DNA from 4 places in the Pantoea nemavictus genome. Region 1 is predicted to be linked to each of the others. Evidence: riboswitches for the same ligand, from Rfam matches in the RefSeq annotation. Region 1 holds a riboswitch; each other region holds the start of a gene.
What was found. A riboswitch is a leader RNA that binds a small molecule or an ion and turns the genes downstream of it on or off. The one in region 1 is predicted to bind thiamine pyrophosphate.
Positions count from the first base shown of each region.

Region 2: it holds a riboswitch for thiamine pyrophosphate, as region 1 does, so the genes downstream of both, thiC (phosphomethylpyrimidine synthase ThiC) here and thiB (thiamine ABC transporter substrate binding subunit) in region 1, are expected to answer to the same signal.
Region 3: it holds a riboswitch for thiamine pyrophosphate, as region 1 does, so the genes downstream of both, WH298_RS23195 (FAD-dependent oxidoreductase) here and thiB (thiamine ABC transporter substrate binding subunit) in region 1, are expected to answer to the same signal.
Region 4: it holds a riboswitch for thiamine pyrophosphate, as region 1 does, so the genes downstream of both, thiM (hydroxyethylthiazole kinase) here and thiB (thiamine ABC transporter substrate binding subunit) in region 1, are expected to answer to the same signal.

Region 1 covers NZ_JBBGZW010000001.1:2,866,623-2,871,909, reverse strand. The annotation lists gene WH298_RS13075 (MFS transporter) at 1-1,107, opposite strand, end outside; gene WH298_RS13070 (hypothetical protein) at 1,133-1,276, shown strand; gene sgrR (HTH-type transcriptional regulator SgrR) at 1,364-3,025, shown strand; TPP riboswitch at 3,138-3,232, shown strand; gene thiB (thiamine ABC transporter substrate binding subunit) at 3,279-4,265, shown strand; gene thiP (thiamine/thiamine pyrophosphate ABC transporter permease ThiP) at 4,265-5,287, shown strand, end outside.
Region 2 covers NZ_JBBGZW010000001.1:2,362,119-2,367,405, reverse strand. The annotation lists gene nudC (NAD(+) diphosphatase) at 1-292, opposite strand, end outside; gene WH298_RS10815 (Rsd/AlgQ family anti-sigma factor) at 381-887, shown strand; TPP riboswitch at 1,123-1,223, shown strand; gene thiC (phosphomethylpyrimidine synthase ThiC) at 1,314-3,239, shown strand; gene thiE (thiamine phosphate synthase) at 3,236-3,883, shown strand; gene WH298_RS10800 (aminotransferase-like domain-containing protein) at 4,040-5,287, opposite strand, start outside.
Region 3 covers NZ_JBBGZW010000002.1:775,826-781,112, forward strand. The annotation lists gene WH298_RS23185 (MFS transporter) at 1-315, shown strand, start outside; gene WH298_RS23190 (6,7-dimethyl-8-ribityllumazine synthase) at 445-882, opposite strand; TPP riboswitch at 1,202-1,321, shown strand; gene WH298_RS23195 (FAD-dependent oxidoreductase) at 1,451-2,395, shown strand; gene thiS (sulfur carrier protein ThiS) at 2,379-2,576, shown strand; gene WH298_RS23205 (thiazole synthase) at 2,580-3,338, shown strand; gene WH298_RS23210 (HesA/MoeB/ThiF family protein) at 3,350-4,315, shown strand; gene WH298_RS23215 (ABC transporter ATP-binding protein) at 4,312-5,028, shown strand; gene WH298_RS23220 (ABC transporter permease) at 5,012-5,287, shown strand, end outside.
Region 4 covers NZ_JBBGZW010000001.1:576,243-581,529, forward strand. The annotation lists gene thiD (bifunctional hydroxymethylpyrimidine kinase/phosphomethylpyrimidine kinase) at 1-729, opposite strand, end outside; gene thiM (hydroxyethylthiazole kinase) at 726-1,511, opposite strand; TPP riboswitch at 1,545-1,640, opposite strand; gene chiP (chitoporin ChiP) at 1,905-3,302, shown strand; gene WH298_RS02695 (beta-N-acetylhexosaminidase) at 3,354-5,287, shown strand, end outside.

The DNA.
Region 1 (5,287 bases):
CTCATGACCAAAGCGCTCGCTCATGGTGCCCTGAATAATACCCGCGATAATCATGCCGGTGGAAATCGACGTTGTGAATAAGGTGGTTGCCGCGCCTGCCCGTCCTGGCATCAAATCCTGGAACCACAGCATGCCAATTCCGGCGATGATGCCGATAAATGCCGCATTGAACAGCTGCAGCACCATCAGCGCAGTACGTGACTGGAACATCACCAGTCCGAGATAAAACACAATTCCCGCCACCAGCGCCAGCAGCATCAGTTTGCGTTTGCCCAACCGCCGCGCGTAATGCCCGGCCAGCAGCATAATCGGAATCTCCAGCCCGGCGGCGGTGCCCATTAATAATCCCGCCAGCTTCTCTGGCAGGCCGAGCGTTGAGCTGATATACAGCGGCATATCGATGATATACATGGTGTTGCACGCCCACATGGTGACGGAGGCGATAAACAGCAGCCGCACCTGGCTATCTTTCCACGGGCTAAGCTGCGTCAGCACCTCTTCAGGCGACGCCACCACGCGCGGTACCGAAGGCAAGGTGCGCCAGATCAGCAGCATGCTCAGCAGGAAAATCCCCGCCGCGACGCAAAACAACGTGGTGAAGCCATAATTGAGCGCCAGCGCAAACGACAGCGGCGGCCCAATCACCCATGCCAGCGACAGCTGCGCACGCATTACCGAGCTGAACATCACCACCTCACGCGCCGATTGATCGGCATATTCACGCGCGAGGGCGAACACCTGCGGAATCGACACGCTGGCCAGCGCAGACAAAAACACCCCCAGCGTCACCAGCGTTAAATAGTGACGGTTGAAAGCAAACAGCAGCGCATTAAGTGTCGCCATCAGGCAGCAGAAAAGAATCAGATTGCGGCGATCGCCTCGATTATCGGATCGCTTCGCCATTAACAGGCTGATGACAATGCCGGCTATCGCATTGATGGTAAAGAACAAGCCCACCCAAAACGGGCTAACCTGCACTTCACGCGTCAAAAATAGACTCAGCGTCGGCGCCTGCAGCGCCCCGGCCACGCCCGTCATAAACGACACCACCATAAAAGAGAGATAGACCGGATTGATGCGACGTTGACGCGTTAACAGCGATTTCATGCAGAAATCCCTTTGCGGATAAAAAATGGCTAGAGAAATGAGGGTAGAAGATTCTACAGCAAAACGAAAAAAGCCAGCAGATAAAGCGCTGCTGGCGGTGAAAATGCACCCTACTCAGAAAGAGGTTCCACATTGGCGGAACCGCTGGCAGAGCGCCATTCATGACTGAATGCCTCCCGCTCTTCCATTGCCGGGCAGTATGCCTCTAATATGAGGCAGGAAAAACTGAGCGATTCTGAGAAGGAGTTCCCCTTTTATGTCCTCTTCACGTCTGCAGCAGCAATTCATCCGCTTATGGCAAAGCTGTCAGGGGCTGGACCATGAAACCACCCTGAACGAGCTGGCCGATCTGCTGCACTGCTCGCGCCGTCACATGCGTAATTTACTCAACGCCATGCAGAACGAAGGCTGGCTGATTTGGCAGGCGGAAGCCGGACGCGGCAAGCGTTCGATGCTGAGTTTTTGCTATACCGGGCTGGCGCTGCAACAGCAGCGTGCCGAGGATCTGCTGGAACAAGATCGCATCGAACAATTGGTCCAGCTGGTTGGCGACAAAAATCAGGTCCGACAGATGATCGCGGCACATTTAGGCCGCAGCTTCCGTCAGGGCAAGCATATTCTGCGCGTGCTCTATTACCGTCCGCTGCCCAATCTGTTGCCCGGTTCGCCGCTGCGTCGCTCAGAAACCCATCTGGCACGCCAAATTTTCAACGGCCTGATGCGTATAAATGAGGAAAAGGGGGAAATCGAACCCGATATCGCGCACCATTGGCAGCAAACTTCGCCGCTGCATTGGCGCTTTTTCCTGCGCCCGGCGATTCGCTTTCATCATGGCCGCGAACTGGAAATGGAGGATGTGATGGCTTCGCTGGAGCGCGTGCGCAGTCAACCGCTGTTTTCCCATATCGAAAAGCTGCATTCACCAGCCCCCTGGACGCTGGATATTCACCTAAGCCAGCCGGACGATTGGCTACCGTGGCTGCTGGCCAGCGTCAGTGCGATGATCCTGCCACGCGAATGGCAGACGCTACGCCACTTTGCCCGTCAGCCGATTGGTACCGGCCCCTACAGCGTGGTGCGTAATCAGCAAACGCAGCTGAAAATTGCCGCCTTTGATGATTACTTCGGCTATCGCGCCTTGATCGACGATGTATCGATTTGGGTGCTGCCGGAGATCAGCGACGAGCTGGTGTATGCCGGCGTAAAACTGCAGGGCGAAAACGCTGATGAGAAATCGGAAGAGAGCCGCCTGGAAGAGGGCTGTTATTTCCTCCTGTTTGATCAGCGCTCACACCTGGGACAAGATGCGCATTTCCGCCGCTGGGTGAGCTATTTATTCAATCCTATCGCCCTGCTTAATCATGCTGGCGTCGGCTATCAGCGTTACTGGTTCCCGGCCTATGGCCTGCTGCCGCGCTGGCATCATCGTCGCGATCTTACGGCTGCCGAGAAACCAGCAGGCTTAACCCAATTCACGCTCAGCTGGTACAACAACCACGTTGAGCATGAAGGTATCGCCAACGCCCTGCGTCCGTTACTGGCGCAGCAAGGTGTTGAGTTGATTACGCGCGAAGTCAGTTACGAAGAGTGGTTCGAGGGTGAAGGCGAGAGTGATATCTGGCTCGGTAGCGTCAATTTTACCCTGCCGCTGGAGTACGCGCTGTTTGCTCAGCTGTTCGAACTGCCTTTGATGCATCATTGCATCCCGATTGACTGGCAAGCCGACGCGGCGCGCTGGCGGCAGAAAGCTTTACCGCTGGCGGAGTGGAGTAAGCAGCTGATCGACAGCGACTATCTGCACCCGCTTTTCCATCATTGGCTGCTGCTGGAGGGGCAACGCAGCATGCGCGGCGTGCGGCTGAATACGCTCGGCTGGTTTGACTTCAAATCCGCCTGGTTTGCGCCTCCGGAGCTGTGAACATCGCGCCGGCGCAGTTTTGTAAGGTGCGCATTCATGCGCACCGGGAAGCGTGGCACCAGACTTCCAGCCGGTGATCCTTTCGCGCTGTCATATAAATGTCTAGAATGAGCCGTTCTCAACGGGGTGCCTTATTTTGTGGCTGAGAAAGACCCGTCGAACCTGATCCGGCTAATACCGGCGTAGGGATTTGAGATGCCCACTCCTCAGATCCTTTGCGACTCAACCTTATCTTCTCCTCAAGGAGCGCAAAGTGTTAAACAAAGTTCTGCCTGTGTTGTTGCTGGTTGCGGCACCGGTTTTCGCTGCCAAACCGGTTCTGACGGTTTACACCTACGACTCATTCTCTGCCGATTGGGGTCCAGGTCCGGCGGTCAAAAAAGCCTTTGAAGCGCAGTGCGGCTGTGAACTGAAATACGTCGCGCTGGAAGATGGCGTGTCGCTGCTGAATCGTGTGCGTATGGAAGGCAAAAACAGCAAAGCCGATGTGGTGCTGGGCCTCGATAACAATCTGGTGCAGGCAGCGGAGAAAACCGGCCTGTTTGCCAAAAGCAGCGTCGATACCAAAGCGTTAACACTGCCGGATGGCTGGCACAACGACACCTTTATCCCGTTCGATTACGGCTACTTCGCCTTCGTCTACGATAAGAACAAGTTGAAGAATCCGCCTAAAAGCCTGAAGGAGCTGGTTGAGAGCCCGGAAAAATGGCGCGTGATTTATGAAGATCCGCGCACCAGCACGCCGGGTCTTGGCCTGCTGCTGTGGATGCAGAAAGTCTATGGCGACAACGCGCCCGATGCGTGGCAGAAGCTGGCGAAAAAAACCGTTACCGTCACCAAAGGCTGGAGTGAAGCCTACGGCCTGTTCCTCAAAGGCGAAGGCGATTTGGTGTTGAGTTACACCACCTCTCCGGCTTACCACATCATCGAAGAGAAGAAAGAGAACTACGCCGCGGCCGAATTTAGCGAAGGCCACTATTTACAGGTAGAAGTTGCCGCGCAGCTGGCCAGCAGCAAACAGCCACAGCTGGCGCAACAGTTCATGCAGTTTATGGTGTCGCCGGCTTTCCAGCAGACCATTCCCACCGGCAACTGGATGTATCCGGTGATTAAAAGCGAGTTGCCTGCCGGTTATCAATCGCTGCAGGTCCCCGCCAAAGCGCTGCAATTCACGCCAGCGGAAGTGGCCGACCATCGCGCTGCATGGATCAGCGCATGGCAACGCGCCGTTAGCCGTTAATGCCTGGCTGGTTGATTCCCGGCAGCGCGACCGCGCTGCTGCTGTGCGCGGTCGCACTGCTGGCCTTTGGCGCTTTAGTGATGGTCGCGCCGGCCACTGACTGGCGCGCACTGCTCAGCGACAGCTACCTGCACCACGTGCTGGCCTTCTCCTTCGAGCAAGCACTGCTATCGGCGCTGCTGTCGGTGCTGCCAGCCATCCTGCTGGCACGCGCGCTCTATCGCCGCCGTTTCCCCGGTCGTAATCTGCTGCTGCGTCTGTGTGCTATGACGCTGGTGCTGCCGGTGCTGGTGGCGGTATTTGGCCTGCTGAGCGTTTACGGCCGCAGCGGCTGGCTGGCACAACTGTGTACGACACTGGGATTCGACTACCACTTTTCCCCGTATGGTTTGCAGGGCATTCTGCTGGCGCACGTGTTCTTTAATCTGCCGCTGGCAACGCGCATGCTGCTGCAGGCGCTTGAGAGCATCCCAGGCGAGCAGCGACAATTAGCCGCGCAGCTCGGCCTGCGCGGCTGGAATCTGTTTCGACTGCTGGAGTGGCCGTGGCTGCGCCGCCAGATTCTGCCTACAGCGGCACTGATCTTTATGCTGTGCTTCGCCAGCTTCGCCACCGTGCTGGCGCTGGGCGGCGGACCGCAGGCCACCACGCTAGAACTGGCGATCTATCAGGCGCTGAATTTTGATTATGATCCTGGCCGTGCGGCACTGCTGGCCCTGCTACAGCTTGGCTGTTGTTTATTATTGGTACTGCTGAGTCAGCGCTTTAGCAAAGCAATTCCCACTGGCAGCCAGAGCATTCGCGGCTGGCGCGACCCGCGCGACTCATGGCATGCGCGTTTTACCGATACCGTGTTAATTGGCATGGCGCTGCTGCTACTGTTGCCACCGCTGGCGGCGGTGGTGGTCGATGGCCTACGTGGTGGCGTGGCCGGTGCGTTGCAACAATCAGCATTGTGGCAAGCCACCTTTACCTCGCTGCGTATCGCGGTCGGCGCCGGCGTACTCTGTGTGGTGCTGACC
Region 2 (5,287 bases), 500 kb from region 1:
ACCAGCGATGCGACCGATAGAACTCCGCCAGTTGCACGCCGCGCCCGGCGATTTGGAACAGGCCGACATCTTCATCAATCAGTTGGCGCACTGAGCCCATGCTATCCGGCCGCGCTTCCCGCACCAGCCAGACATTTTCGCCCTGCCATTCGCCAATCAAAATCGCGTGGCTGCCACTAAGTCCAAACTCGGTGGATAAGCCATGCGGCAGCTCGCCTTGCGGCAACCAAAGTTTTTGCTCATGGCTGACAATCCACCATCCAGCGTCTAAGCTTGAGATCTCACGTTGCATCTTAATCGTTGTCCTTAGCGTCAAACCACACGCTGAAACTCTAATATTAAGTGTGTAATAAACAACTATAACCTACCTGGAGCCCCATATGCTTAACCAGTTAGATGACCTGACAGAGCGTGTAGGCGGCGGAAATGAATTGGTTGATTCATGGTTGCATGCCCGCCGACAGTTGCTCGTCACGTACTATGAGCTTATTGGCATGAAGCCACAAAAAGATGCGTTAACCACGCTGGATGAACAGGCACTCGATGCCTTTTGCCACAATCTGGTGGACTACCTTTCAACCGGTCATTTCAGCGTGTATGAACACATTATTAGTGAGATGCAGGGTGATAACCCGCTGATGGTTGCCGCGCAGATCTATCCGGCATTAGAGGCGAATACAGACCACATGATGCAGCTCTACGACAGCCACCTGCAGCAGGCTATCAACGACGATAATTGCGTGGATTTTCAAACGGCGCTCTCTGAAGTCGGCGAAGTGCTGGAATCACGTTTCACGCTGGAAGATAAGCTGGTACAACTTGCCTGGGATAATCAGCTGGCGCATCTACCGGTTGCCAATGACAGCATCATCGCCCGCCCGGCTTGAATGCCCGCTGTTGTAAAAAACTTGTTATTCGAAAAAAGCCCTCTTATGCTAAATGGGCTTTTTTATTGTCCTCTTTAACGACAATCAAGAGCCAAATTTTGCGATATAAGCGTAGCGTGCGCAGCGAGTTCACGCTCGGACAGCGCGCAGGGACCGGAGCGTACACGTAGTACGTGACGGTCACGAGCACTGCCCAGGCGTGAAATAGCAAGCAAAGTAGCTTATATCGTAAAACACCAACTTGTCGGAGTGCCCAGTGGGGCTGAGACCGTTAATTCGGGATCCGCGGAACCTGATCAGGTTAGTACCTGCGAAGGGAACAAGAGTAGACATCATCAGCACGATGCACGTTGGCGCCCAGCATCGTTTCTGTTACTCCTTCCGAACTCTGGACAAGCAACTTCCAACATTCACAGGAAACTTGCTATGTCTGCTGTTAAAACTTCTCGTCGTGAACAACGTGCTCAGGCACAGGAATTTATCGATTCCCTGCAGGGAACCGCTTTCCCTCATTCAAAACGCATCTGGATCATCGGCAGCCGCGCGGATATTCGCGTACCGATGCGCGAGATACAGCTGAGCCCGACGCACATCGGCGGCAGCAAAGATCATCCGCAGTTTGAGCAGAATGAAGCGGTGCCGGTATATGACACTGCCGGCGCTTATGGTGATCCAGAAGCCACTATTGATGTCCATCAAGGGCTCGCCAGGCTACGCGCAGAGTGGATCGCCGAACGTGGTGACAGTGAAACTATCCACCAGCTGAGTTCCCGTTACACCCAACAGCGTCTGGCGGATGAAGGCTTGGATCATTTGCGTTTTGAGCATCTGCCGCAACCGCGTCGTGCCAAAGCGGGACGCTGCGTTACCCAACTGCACTATGCACGCCAAGGCATCATCACACCGGAGATGGAGTTCATCGCACTGCGTGAAAACATGGGCCGCGAGCGTATTCGCAGTGAAGTACTGCTACAACAGCATCCCGGACACAGCTTTGGTGCCAATCTGCCGGAAAATATCACCGCTGAATTTGTCCGCCAGGAAGTGGCCAGCGGTCGCGCCATTATTCCTTCCAACATCAACCACCCCGAATCCGAACCGATGATTATTGGCCGCAACTTCCTGGTGAAGGTGAATGCCAATATCGGCAATTCGGCGGTAAGTTCATCGATTGAAGAAGAAGTGGAGAAACTGGTGTGGTCAACGCGATGGGGCGCAGACACTGTGATGGATCTCTCAACCGGCCGCTACATCCATGAAACGCGTGAATGGATTCTGCGTAACAGCCCGGTGCCGATTGGTACGGTGCCAATTTATCAGGCGCTGGAAAAGGTGAATGGAATTGCGGAAGACCTCAACTGGGACATTTTCCGCGATACGCTGTTAGAACAAGCGGAGCAAGGCGTCGATTACTTCACCATCCACGCTGGTGTGCTGCTGCGCTATGTGCCAATGACGGCTAAACGTCTCACCGGCATTGTGTCTCGCGGCGGATCGATTATGGCGAAATGGTGTTTGTCACATCACACTGAAAGCTTTCTCTATCTGCACTTCCGCGAGATTTGTGAAATCTGCGCCGCCTACGATGTGGCCCTGTCGCTCGGCGATGGCCTGCGTCCCGGCTCAATTCAGGATGCCAATGATGCAGCCCAGTTTGCCGAGCTGCATACGCTGGGTGAACTGACCAAAATCGCCTGGGAATACGATGTGCAGGTGATGATTGAAGGCCCCGGGCACGTACCGATGCAGATGATTCGCCGCAACATGACCGAACAGCTGGAACACTGCCACGAAGCGCCATTTTACACGCTCGGCCCGCTCACCACCGACATCGCACCGGGTTACGACCACTTCACTTCCGGCATCGGTGCCGCGATGATTGGCTGGTTTGGCTGCGCCATGCTGTGTTACGTGACGCCGAAAGAGCACCTCGGCTTACCGAACAAAGAGGATGTGAAGCAGGGACTGATCACCTACAAGATCGCTGCGCACGCGGCGGATCTGGCGAAAGGCCACCCGGGCGCGCAGATCCGCGACAATGCGATGTCGAAAGCGCGCTTTGAATTCCGTTGGGAAGATCAGTTCAATCTGGCGCTCGATCCGCACACTGCGCGCGCCTATCACGATGAAACCTTGCCGCAGGAATCGGGAAAAGTGGCACACTTTTGTTCAATGTGCGGCCCAAAATTCTGCTCAATGAAAATCACCCAGGAAGTACGCGAGTTTGCTGCACGCCAACAGGCTGAAGCTCAGCCAATTGAAATGGGCATGGCGCAAATGGCGGATACTTTCCGCAATCGTGGCGGCGAGATCTATCACGCTGCCGATACCCTTAAAGAGGAAAATGTATGACCGACGCCTTTCCTGCCACGGCCCCGAAACTGGGGCTGTATCCGGTTGTTGATAGCGTGGAATGGATCGCGCGCCTGCTAGAAGCCGGGGTGCGCACCCTCCAGCTACGCATCAAAGATTGCGAGGATCATGAAGTTGAAGATGCGGTGCGCGAGGCAATTGTGCTCGGCAAGCAGTATCGTGCACGCCTGTTTATCAATGATTACTGGCGCTTAGCCATCAAATACCATGCTTATGGTGTGCACCTTGGCCAGGAAGACCTCGATGTTGCCGATCTGGCGGCGATTCGTGAGGCAGGATTGCGCCTGGGTTTATCGACGCATGATGATGCCGAACTGGACCGCGCGCTCGCGCTGCGCCCTTCTTACATTGCACTTGGCCACATTTATCCCACGCAAACTAAAGACATGCCATCAGCTCCGCAGGGCGTGGTGGAATTGAAACGTCATCTGGCGCGGTTGCAGGGTGTGCCAACCGTGGCGATTGGTGGTATTTCACTAGCACGCGTACCTGAAGTTCTGGCAACAGGCGTTGGCAGCATTGCGGTGGTAAGTGCGATTACTCAGGCAGCAGACTGGCGCGCGGCAACGCAGGAGCTGCTGACGCTGGTTGAAAACGGAATTGAACCCGCAGAGGCGATGTAACGCGCTGTAAGTTTTGATGAAATGCTTGAATCTGCCGCGCAGCAGTAGGATGTGACGGCTAGCATCCTGTCCTGACAAGGCTAAAGTGTGCCTGCCCGCTGTCGCTTGCAGCGGGCCAGGGCTGGTCTTAACCTCTCCCAGCCCTGCCTTTCTCTATTACGTCAGGGAGGCGGTATGCACAGTTTCAACACCACAGGCCAGCATGGCACGTTCTACTGCTGCACCGAGTTGGGCTATCGCTTGCTCTGTATGCTCATTCATTGGCAAACCGTAATTCAGACGCAGGCAGTTACGATATTTGCCCGAGGCCGAAAACAGCGACCCCACCGCGACCTGCATGTTCAGCTCACGCAACTCGTTATTCAGTCTTACCGCGTCAAACGCCTCTGGCAACTCAATCCACATCAGGAAGCTGCCCTGCGGACGCGACACGCATATTCCGCACGGGAAATAGTGGCGCACCCAGCAGCTAAAGGTTTCATAGTTACGTTGATACACCTGACGCATGCGCCGCAGGTGCGGCAGATAGTGACCAAGGCGAATAAATTCGGCGACCGCATGCTGAGGCTGTGTTGCCGTCGAACCGGTGCTGATGTACTTCATATGCAGTACGCGATCGCGATAGCGCCCCGGCGCCACCCAACCCACGCGCAATCCCGGCGCCAGCGTCTTGGAGAACGAACTGCACAGCAACACGCGGCCATCCTGATCCAGCGATTTGATGGTAACGGGGCGCGGATATTCCCACGCCAGTTCGCCATACACATCGTCTTCAATAATCGCGGCATCGAAACGCTGCGCCAGCGTTACCAGCGCACGTTTGCGAGATTCGGGCATGATAAAGCCCAGCGGGTTATTGCAATTCGGCACCACCACCACCGCTTTGATCGGCCACTGCTCGAAGGCGAGTTCCAGCGCTTCCAGACTGATACCCGTCACCGAATCGGTGGGAATCTCAATGGCGCGAATGCCGAAGCCACGCAAGGTTTGCATGGTGCCATGAAAAGTGGGCGATTCGACAGCAATGATGTCTCCCGCCTGGCATATTGCACGAATGGAGATCGACAACGCTTCATGGCAGCCGGTGGTGATCACGATATCTTCAGCAGTAAGCTGGCAACCACTGTCGATCGTCAGTCGTGCGACCTGTTCGCGCAACGCTGCAACGCCCAGCAAGCTGTCATAGTTGAGTTGATCAACATCCTGTTTCTGCGCCATGCGGCTTTGAATTTTCCACAGCGGTTTCAGTGTTGGCTGAGTCAAATCGGGCATGCCGCTTCCGAGTTGCAGTACATCGCTATTAGTCCGGCTGCTGAGCAGCTCCAGTACCGATTCCCACTGGGTAATCTCCACCGGACGCTGTGCAGGTCGGGTTAAGGCGGGTACGGGCGGCGTAGCTTTACG
Region 3 (5,287 bases), on a different contig from region 1:
GTGGTGTGCGGCTTCTTCCTGAAAGCGGCGACCAGCCCATTCTGGTCGATTCCCGGACGTATCGCCGCGCCGGAAGTGGCAGGTAGCGCACGCGGTGTCATTAATGGTTTAGGCAACCTGGGCGGATTCTGTGGGCCGTATCTGGTGGGCATCATGACGCTGCTGTACAGCCAAAACGTGGCGATTTGCTGGCTGGCGGGATCGTTAGTGATCGCGGGCATCTTTACGCTATTACTGCCAAAAGCGTGCGATATCAATCCTTCCGAGCCGCGCCGACATTTGAAGGAAAATCATTTGATGAGTGTGAAACATTAAGTCGAGGCAAGTCAGGAAGGGGGACGGATAATTGCCGTATATGCAGCTGGCACTATTCTGAAATTTAACCTTGGGTAGGCGGAATAATTAAAAAGGGAGCAGCTAATTCGTTGCTCCCTTTTATACGTTTCAATCAATCGAAAGATTATGAATAGCCAGCACAGCACGCGCGGCTTCTTTGCCTTTCTTGATGAAATGCTCGGTATAGAAGTTTTCGATGACCTCAACCGGCTGGAAATTATGCGGGGTTAATGACACGGAAAACACCGGCACGTTGGTCGTCAGCTGTACGTTCATCAGGCCATCCACCACGGCTGCCGCGACGAAATCATGGCGATAGATACCGCCGTCCACCACCAGCGCCGCGCAGACAATCGCATCGTATTTGCCGGTTTCTGCCAGACGCTTAGCCAACAGCGGCATTTCAAATGCGCCAGGCACTTCCAGCACTTTTAATTGCGCTTCAACGGATTGATCGGCTAATTCTTTTTCGAAACCCACCAGAGCGTTATGGACAATTTCTTTGTGCCATCCGGCTTTAATAAATGCAATTTTAATATTGTTCATGATTATTCCGACATCACCTGTAATTTGTTCGCGCTATTAAATTAAGAGAGAAATCCATACTCTCAGCAATAATGTGTTTGTATACCATATGTTACGTTTATGATCCACCGACGCGAAACCCGTCATACTTCGAGCTGCAGGTGCGTTGGCTGCGCGTGTCCACCCCAGTCACATACTTCAGTATGCTCCTGGGGATGAACCCACTTGCCGCCTTCCTGCAACTCGAATTATTTTGGGTTTAAGTATGGAGAAAACAATTTAACCACACCCTTAATGTAGTTATTCCGCGCTTGACGGCGACCATCGCCTGCAATACAAATAGACGCGTCGGGGGAGTCTCGCCACAGAGACTGAGAGGCTAATAGCGCACTGCGCGGCTTAGCGACCCTTTGAACCTGACCCAGTTGATACTGGCGTAGGAAGACTGACAGCTTGTTAGTTTGGCTGTCTGGCGCTAAGGCAAGCTCGATGGTTGGCGCCCTTTCCCTTCTCCTGTATCTGCGGGTCTCAGTCAACACTGAGAGGCCGATGTGAACTTCCCCTTTTTAAACATCCTGGAACAGGCGCTGTGAGCCGCTGGAGCGTGCTCGGCTGCGGCGTGGCCGGCTTGTGCGTGGCAACGTTGCTGGCGGAACGCGGTGAAGACGTTGAGGTGATCGGCGATGCATCGCGGCGTCCGGCTTCCTGGTTTGCGGGTGGCATGCTGGCGCCCTGGTGCGAATCCGAAAGCGCACCGCGCGAGGTGATCTCCCTTGGACAGCACTCTGCCGCGTGGTGGCAACAGCGCGTCAGCAGCGTCGAGCATCAGGGTACGCTGGTGGTGGCGCCGCCACGCGATAGCCAGGAACTCAACCGTTTCGCCCGCATGACCGAGCAACATCAATGGGTCGATCCCTGCCACATCGAACCGGCGCTGGAAGGGCGCTTTGCGCGCGGTCTGTTCTTCGCTCAGGAAGCGCATCTCGATCCGCGCCTGGCGCTGCAGGAGATGCGTGAAAAGCTGATCGCCCACGGCGTAGTCTTCAGCTCGCATGCGCCAAGCGGTCAGATTATTGATTGTCGAGGTATCCATGCGGCGCCCGAACTGCCGCGCCTGCGCGCAGTGCGCGGTGAGATGCTGATTTTGCACAGCGATGAGGTGCAGTTTTCCCGTCCGATCCGCCTGTTGCATCCGCGTTTTCCCTGCTATCTGGTGCCGCGTCGCGGCGGCCATTTCATGCTCGGCGCCACCATGGTTGAGAGCGACGATGCCAGCCCAATCAGTGCCCGCGCCATGATGGAGTTACTCAGCGCCGCTTACGCTATTCATCCGGCATTAGCGGAAGCGCGCGTCATCGAGAGCGGCAGCGGGCTGCGTCCGGCCTATCCGGCCAATCTGCCGGAAATTCACTTTCAAAATGACACCTTTTATCTCAACGGCATGTATCGCCACGGTTTTCTGCTGGCACCGATGCTGGCAGAGCAGCTGATGCAGCGCCTATCTGGAGAGCAATCCTATGAACATTCAGCTTAATGGCCGCGCCATCAGCACCCAGGCCACCAGCCTGAGCGAATTGTTGATCGAGCAGCAAATTGATGTGGCCTGCGTGGCCACCGCCTTTAACGGCGCCTTCGTGCCGAAAAGCCAGTACGACACGCAGCTGCTGGATGAAGGTTGCCAGCTGGAAGTGCTGTCACCGATGCAGGGAGGCTAAGCGATGTTTTACGATCATGATCCCCAATCACGCTTCCTACTCGGCACCGCGGGCTATCCTTCGCCGGCGATTTTACAGCAGGCGATTGCCGCGTCTGGCAGCGAAATCATCACCGTTAGCCTGCGACGTGAAGGCGCTGCCGGTGCAGCATTTCGCGATCTGCTGACCGGACTCAACATCCGCGTGTTACCGAACACCGCCGGCTGTCACACGGTGAAAGAGGCGGTCACCACCGCACATATGGCACGGGAACTGTTCAATACCGCGTGGATCAAGCTGGAAGTGATCGGCCACGCCGACACGCTGCAGCCCGATCCGTTCGCGCTGGTGGAAGCGGCGCGCATTCTCTGTGCAGACGGCTTCCAGGTATTTCCCTACACCACTGAAGATCTGATCGTTGGCGAAAAGTTGCTGGCGGCAGGCTGTGAACTGTTGATGCCGTGGGGCGCGCCGATCGGTTCCGGCCAGGGATTGCGCAATATCGACGGCCTGCGCGCGATGCGCGCCTGGTTTAGCGATGTTCCGCTGATCATTGATGCCGGGATTGGTGCGCCGTCGCAGGCGGCGCAGGCGATGGAGATGGGTTTCGATGGCATTTTGCTGAATACCGCGGTCGCCAAAGCGGGCGATCCCATCGTGATGGCCAACGCTTTCCGTCAGGCGATTGAAGCCGGGCGAGCGGCATGTAGCGCCGGATTGATGGAGAAGCGCGATATGGCGAGTGCGTCCACGCCCATCTTTGGCCTGGCAAATCTCAACTGATGGGCGGCGATATGGAACGCTATCAACGCCAGATGATGCTGCCGGAAGTGGGTGAAGACGGGCAGCGCAAACTGCGCAACGCGCGCGTAGTGGTGGTGGGTGCCGGCGGGTTAAGCGCGACGCTGCTGCCGCAGCTGGTGGGCGCGGGCGTCGGCCATATTCGGCTCTATGACGACGACGAAGTGGCGCTGCATAACCTGCATCGGCAAACGCTGTTTACTCTGCAGGATATCGGCCAGCCCAAGGTGCTCAGCGCACAGCAGGCATTACAGCAGCGTAATCCCGAGGTGCAGATCGACGCGCTGCAGCAATCACTGAGCGCCAGCAATGTGCAGCAGGCGTTGGCGCAGTGCGATCTGGTGATCGACGCGGCGGATAATTTTGCCGTCACCTATCAGCTCTCCGATGCGTGCATGCTAACGGGCATCCCGCTGATCAGCGCCTCGGTTCTACGCAGACAAGGTTACGTGGGCGGTTTTTGTGGCGGAGCGCCGAGCTATCGCGCGGTATTTCCCCGCTTGCCCTCCTCGGCGGCGAACTGCAACACCGCAGGCGTGATGGGTCCGGCGGTCGCTGCATTGGGCGCGATGCAGGCGCAGATGGCGCTCAGCGTGCTGCTTGAGCTGCAGCCATCGCCGCTTGGCTGTCTGGTGAACTGCGATTTTGTTAACTGGCACTTCCGCCCGTTCCGCTTTGATCAGGCCGAAGAACCGCAACAGGCGGTGCCGTTTATCGATCGGCAACTGCTGGCGGCGGATGACTGCATTGTCGAACTGCGTAGCCATGAAGAAGCGCCAGTCAGCGTCGCAGAGAGCGTTGAACGCCTTCTGCCGCAGGCGATCGCCACATGGCAGCCACCGACGCAGCAACGCATTGTACTGGTGTGCGCCAGCGGCATTCGTGCCGCGCAGGCCGCCGCAGTGTTGGCGCAGCGTGGCTTTAACCAGCTGGCGATTCTGGCGGCAAATCGCCCATGAGCCACGACATTTTTTTCAACGACGTGAGCTTTAGCTGGGGCGATAAACCGCTGTGCCAGCAGCTGAATCTGCAGCTGCGCGGCGGCAAAACCACGGTGATGCTGGGACGCAGCGGCATCGGCAAAAGCACGCTGCTGCGCTTGATCGCGGGATTACTTCAGCCGCAACAGGGCGCGGTGCAGGGATTGAGCGGCAATGTGGCGTGGATGGGGCAGCAGGATCTGCTCTATCCGTGGCTGACGGTGCTGGAAAACGTGATGCTATCGGCACGACTGGGCGGTGAAAAAGCAGATCGTCCGCGCGCGCTGGCGCTGCTGGAGCAGGTAAAGCTCAGCGAGGTGGCACACGCACCGCCGCATCAACTCTCTGGCGGTATGCGGCAACGCGTGGCGCTGGCGCGCACGCTCTATGCGCAGCGTGAGGTGGTGCTGATGGATGAGCCGTTCGCCACGCTTGATGTGATGACCAAACTTAGTCTGCAGACGCTGACCGCACGCTTACTGCAAGGCAAAACCGTGTTGCTGGTGACCCACGATCCCCTTGAAGCCTGCCGCATGGCCGATGACATTTTACTGCTCGATGGCCAACCGCTGGACATCGAAAACTGGCCGGTGCCTGACGGTGTAACACCGCGACCGTTCGATGATCCCGGCGTGTTGCAGGCGCAGGCGCAACTTTTCTCCCGATTGAATACTCATGAAAACACTGTTTAGCGCGATCTATTTGTGCGTGGTGCTGCTGTGCGGCTGGCTGCTGGCGCGTCACAGCGGCGTGCCGACCTTTTTACTGCCCGCTCCGCAGGCGGTGCTTGACGCGCTATGGCTGCATCGCCAACTGCTCTGGCATCACACGTTGTATACGCTGGCGGAAATTGTGCTGGCGCTGCTGCTCGGCGTGGGTGCCGGCGTGACGCTGGCGGTGCTGATGGCCGCCAGCCCGCTGTTGCGTCGCGTGCTGTTTCCGCTGGTGACT
Region 4 (5,287 bases), 2.3 Mb from region 1:
CGCCTGCTGCAGCCAGGCTTTAGCTTCGGCCACCGTTGTCGCCCAATCATCATGACGCGGACGTAGCGCCGCTAGCGCCGCTGACAGCGAGCAACCGGTGCCGTGTGTGTGCCGTGTATTCACGCGTGGCGCACTAAAGCGCTGCCGGCCATCGCGGGTGATCAGCCAATCCGGACTCTCGGCATCGCTGAGATGTCCGCCCTTCATCAGCACCGCTTCGCAGCCAAGATCGAGCAACGCATCACCCTGCTGTAACATGGTTTTTTCATCCTGCGCCATGGCACGTCCTAACAGCGCTGCGGCTTCCGGTAGGTTCGGGGTGATCAGCGACACCTGCGGCAGCAGCAGTTCGCGTACGCTAGCCACCGCATCCGGCGACAGCAACGCATCGCCGCTCTTCGCAATCATCACCGTATCCAGCACCACAAACGGCAGGCTGGCGCGTTTCAGCCTTGCGGCTACCACTTCTACAATCGCCGTTTCTGACAGCATGCCGATCTTAGCCGCGTCGATGCGCACGTCATCCAACACCGAATCAAGTTGGGCGCCGACGAAATCGGGTTCGATGCGATACACCGACTGCACACCGCAGGTGTTCTGCGCCACCAGCGCAGTAATAACGCTGGTGCCATAGGCGCCCAGTGCGGAGAAGGCTTTGAGGTCGGCCTGAATGCCTGCGCCACCGCTTGGATCGGTGCCGGCAATGGTCAAAGCATTGATGCGTTTCATACTGCCACCTCCAGCGTCCAGAGCGCATCAAGGAAAGCAGCGACAAAACTGCCCGGTCCTTCGACATTGCGCGCCGTCATTTCACCGGCCAGCGACATCACACGACAGGCGGCAGCGACATGCTGCAGGCGATCGCCAGGCAAGCAGCTAAAGGCCGCCACCACCGCCGACAGCGCGCAACCGGTACCGACCACCCGCGTCATCAGCGGGCTGCCGCCGGGGATCGCCAGCGTTTGTCTGCCATCGGTGACGTAATCGACTTCGCCGGTTACCGCAACCACAGTGTCATAATTCTGCGCCAGCTGTTGGGCAGCATTCAGCGCGGCATCAGCCTGATGCAGGCTATCTACGCCGCGCCCGCCCGTTGCCTGATTAGCCAGGGCGAGAATTTCTGAAGCGTTACCTCGAATCGCCGCCGGATGCAGACCAAGTAGCTGCTGACAAAATTCGGTGCGCAGCGATAAGGCGCCTACCGCAACCGGATCCAGCGTCCATGGCGTGCCCGCTTTTTGCGCTGCCTGCACCGCCGCTAACATCGCATCACGACGATCGCGCGTTAACGTACCGACGTTAATCAATAACGCATCGGCAAAGCCAGCGAATTGCGCCGCTTCTTGCGTATCAATCACCATCGCGGGTGAGGCATGCAGCGCCAGCAGCACGTTGGCAGTAAAGGTTTGCACCACGTCGTTGGTCATGCAGTGCACCAGCGGCGCTTGTTGACGTAGCAATTGTAAAGATTGCGCGAGTTGCGCGGGGGAAAGAGGATCAGGCTGTTTCATAAAGCTCCCAACCGGCGATCAAGAAGGCGAATGCGGTCAGGCATCTGACTTCCCTACGCTGGCATTATCCAGATCAGGTCAGCGGGTGTATCTCAGCCCTGTATTAAAGGGGCACCCCGAGTCAAAACAACGCTTCGAGCATAGGGAAGTCAGTAGGTGAAAGCAAGCAAACGCCTTTATTCCTGAATCCCGCTCGCAAAGGGACAAACTGCACCTTCGTGTAACGTATTGATTGAAGCCCTTAAAACGGGCTCTTTTTGCGCGCCACGTCATACTTTGTAATAAATTACATTGATAATTCGCGTCGCGAAAAATAGCATCCTCGCAACTCGTTTCATGATGAAACAGTACGGAAATATTTATTATTAATGGAAGCATCAAGGAGGATTTGCTATGCGCAGGATTTTACGCGCGCCGCTCACTGCGGCAGTGATTACGGCTCTGTTTGCCGGTGTTTTTGTTCCCACTTCCCCCACTCAAGCCAGCGGTTTCATTGACGATTCATCTCTCACTGGAAACATCTTCTACTGGCAACGCCAGCGCGATCGTAAAGAGATGGACGCGCAAAAAGGTAATTACGGTCAATATGATGCCAACCTGCATCACGCTTCTGCCAACGCCAATCTCGATTTCTCATCCGGTTATGCGGGTGATGTGATTGGACTCGATCTGGCGGCTTTTGGTGCGCTGGAACTGAGTCATGGTGGGCCCGCTGCACCGAACGAAATTGGCTTTAGCAACGCCCGCACGCGCTGGGATGAGGACTGGAGCGGAGATAAGAGTGGCTTAAGTCTTTATAAGGCCGCGCTCAAAGCGAAATGGCAGGAAAACTGGCTACGCGCAGGTTATCTGCAACCCAGCGGACAGACCTTACTGGCACCACACTGGAGCTTTCTGCCCGGAACCTATCGCGGCGTTGAAGCCGGCACCACCTTTGATTTTAGCGATGCGGGCGCCCTTTCCCTCGCATGGATGTGGACCGACGAGTACAAAGCGCCGTGGTATCGCGACATGTATAACTTCCGCAAAGCCGATGGCGTGACGGAAATCCCCTGGCTGCAATCCTTCGGTGCCAAATATGATTTTAAAAACCATCTGGTACTGGAAGGCGCTTACGGTCAGGCGGCAGATTACATGGATCAGTATTTTGCCAAAGCGTCTTATCAGCTGCCGCTCGCCAATGGGCCGCTGCGCACCAGCTATCAGTTTTATGGCGCGAAGGACCGCGACAACAGCGGCGCGGGGGCTGTAAACGATGTTTATGATGGCCTCGCCTGGCTGCAGGCGCTGACTTTCGGCTACACGCTAGGCGCATTTGATTTCCGCCTCGAAGGCACCTGGGTAAAAGCCGAGGGCAACCAGGGATTCTTCCTGCAACGTATGACGCCTTCTTATGCCAGCTCCAATGGTCGCCTCGATGTATGGTGGGATTCCCGCTCCGACTGGAACGCCAACGGCGAGAAAGCGCTGTTTGCTGGCGTAATGGTAGATCTGGGGCACTGGCAATTGCCGGGCTGGCAGGTCGGCACTTCTTACGCATACGGTTGGGATGCAAAACCGTCCACCAATCCGGTTTACGATCAAAGTCAGCGCCTGAAAGAGTCAGCGTGGAATCTCGATCTGGTTTACACCATCCAGCAAGGGCGCGCCAAAGACACCCAATTCAAACTGCACTACACCCGCTACGACAATCACAGCGATCTCCCCAGCTATAGCGGTGGTTACGGCAACATCTTCCAGGATGAGAAAGACATCAAATTTATGGTTATTGCGCCATTTACCCTGTTTTGACCCCTACCTGGCAGGAGCCAGAGACATTCATTCGAGGAGAAGGATATCAATATGAAAAAACTAAAAATGAGTTTGCTGGCGTTGGCCGTGACCAGCGTTGCGGCCTGCAGCTCGTCCCCACACAGTAATCAACAGATTGTTGACCAGATCAGCCAGTTCGGCGTGCAATATCAGGTAACTGATAATCAGGCGGCCGATCACGGCATCAATTGCGCGAAGCTCGGTGCCGATTGGGCATCCTGTAATACCGCGACCATCACCCTTACGAATAACGGCCCGGCGCTCACCAGTAAAAACTGGGCGATTTACATGAGCAACGTGCACGAAACGCTGCGGGTTGATAACGATCAATTCAAAATGACGCACATTGTTGGTGATCTGACCCGACTGGAGCCGACGGAGAAATTCAAGGGCATTGCGGCCGGTGAGTCAATTGAGATCCCAATCGTCAATGAGTATTGGCAGCTGTTTATCACTGACGTCATGCCGCGTTGGTACGTCACCGCAGCTGATGCTACACCGAAAATTATCTCCAGCACCGACACTGAGAATCTGAACGATTTCGTCAAACCGTTTGGCAACCAGTGGAAGCGCATCGCCGACGACAAAAACGTGCTCATGCTGCCGCAGAGCCGCTTCGCGAAGAATGCTGATGTACAGCAACTTCCCGCGAGCGCACTGCGCGGACAAATCACGCCAACACCGCGTACGGTAAAAGTTCATGCGGCCGATGTTGATCTAAGTCGTGGCGTTGCACTGCATTTAGAGGCTTTGTCGGGCAACCAAGCCGATGCGGTTAGACAGCGCTTTGATTTAATGAATATCAAACAGCACTCGAGCGGCTATGCCGTCCATACGCGCGTGGCAACCAACCATTTTAATGATGCAGATGCCGTTTCCGGCGCCTATGAATTACGCATCACTCCGCGCGGCACGGATATCGTGGGTTATGACCAGGCGGGCGTGTATTACGGTTTAATGTCTTTACTGTCACTGGTTCCTGCCGAAGGTAAACCGATCATCGCTACGCTGGATGCGCAGGATGCACCACGCTTTGCCTATCGCGGCGCTTTCCTTGATGTGGCCCGTAATTTCCACAGCAAACAAGCGGTGTTGCGCATGCTCGATCAGATGGCCGCCTGGAAGATGAACAAATTCCACTTCCACCTGACCGATGACGAAGCCTGGCGCATTGAAATCCCAGGGTTACCGCAGCTGACCGATGTCGGTAGCAAGCGCTGCCACGATCTTACCGAGCAGCAATGCCTGCTGCCGCAGTTAGGCTCGGGGCCATTTAGTGATAATAACGGCAGCGGACACTTTAGCCGTGCGGATTATATTGAGATCGTCAAATACGCTCAGGCGCGCAACATCGAAGTCATTCCTGAGATCGATATGCCAGCGCATGCTCGCGCCGCCGTGATTTCAATGGAAGCACGCTACCAACAATTAATGAAAGCGGGTAAACCGCAACAGGCCAACGAATATCGTTTAGTGGATCCAACTGACACCTCTAATACCCGCTCGGTGCAGCTTTACGATCGTACCAGCTACCTCAACCCTTGCCTCGACTCCTCAAAACGCTTTGTCGATAAAGTGATTAGTGAAGTACAGGCAATGCATCGCGAAGCCGGCCAGCCGTTGAGCACCTGGCATTTTGGCGGTGATGAAGCGAAAAATATCCGCCTGGGTGCGGGTTACAGCGACATAAAATCCCCGAAAGCGGGAACGGGCATTTTAGACCAAAGCAAAGAGGACAAGCCCTGGGCAAAATCTCAGGTCTGCCAGGCGGTGGTGAAATCCGGCAAGGTGGAAGATCTGGAACACTTACCCAGCCATTTTGCACTGGAAGTCAGCAAGATGGTTAAGGCACACGGCATTCCGGTCATGCAGGCCTGGCAGGATGGATTAAAAGATGCTGCCAATGCCCACGCCTTTGCAACTTCACGCGTTCGGGTGAACTTCTGGGACACGCTTTACTGGGG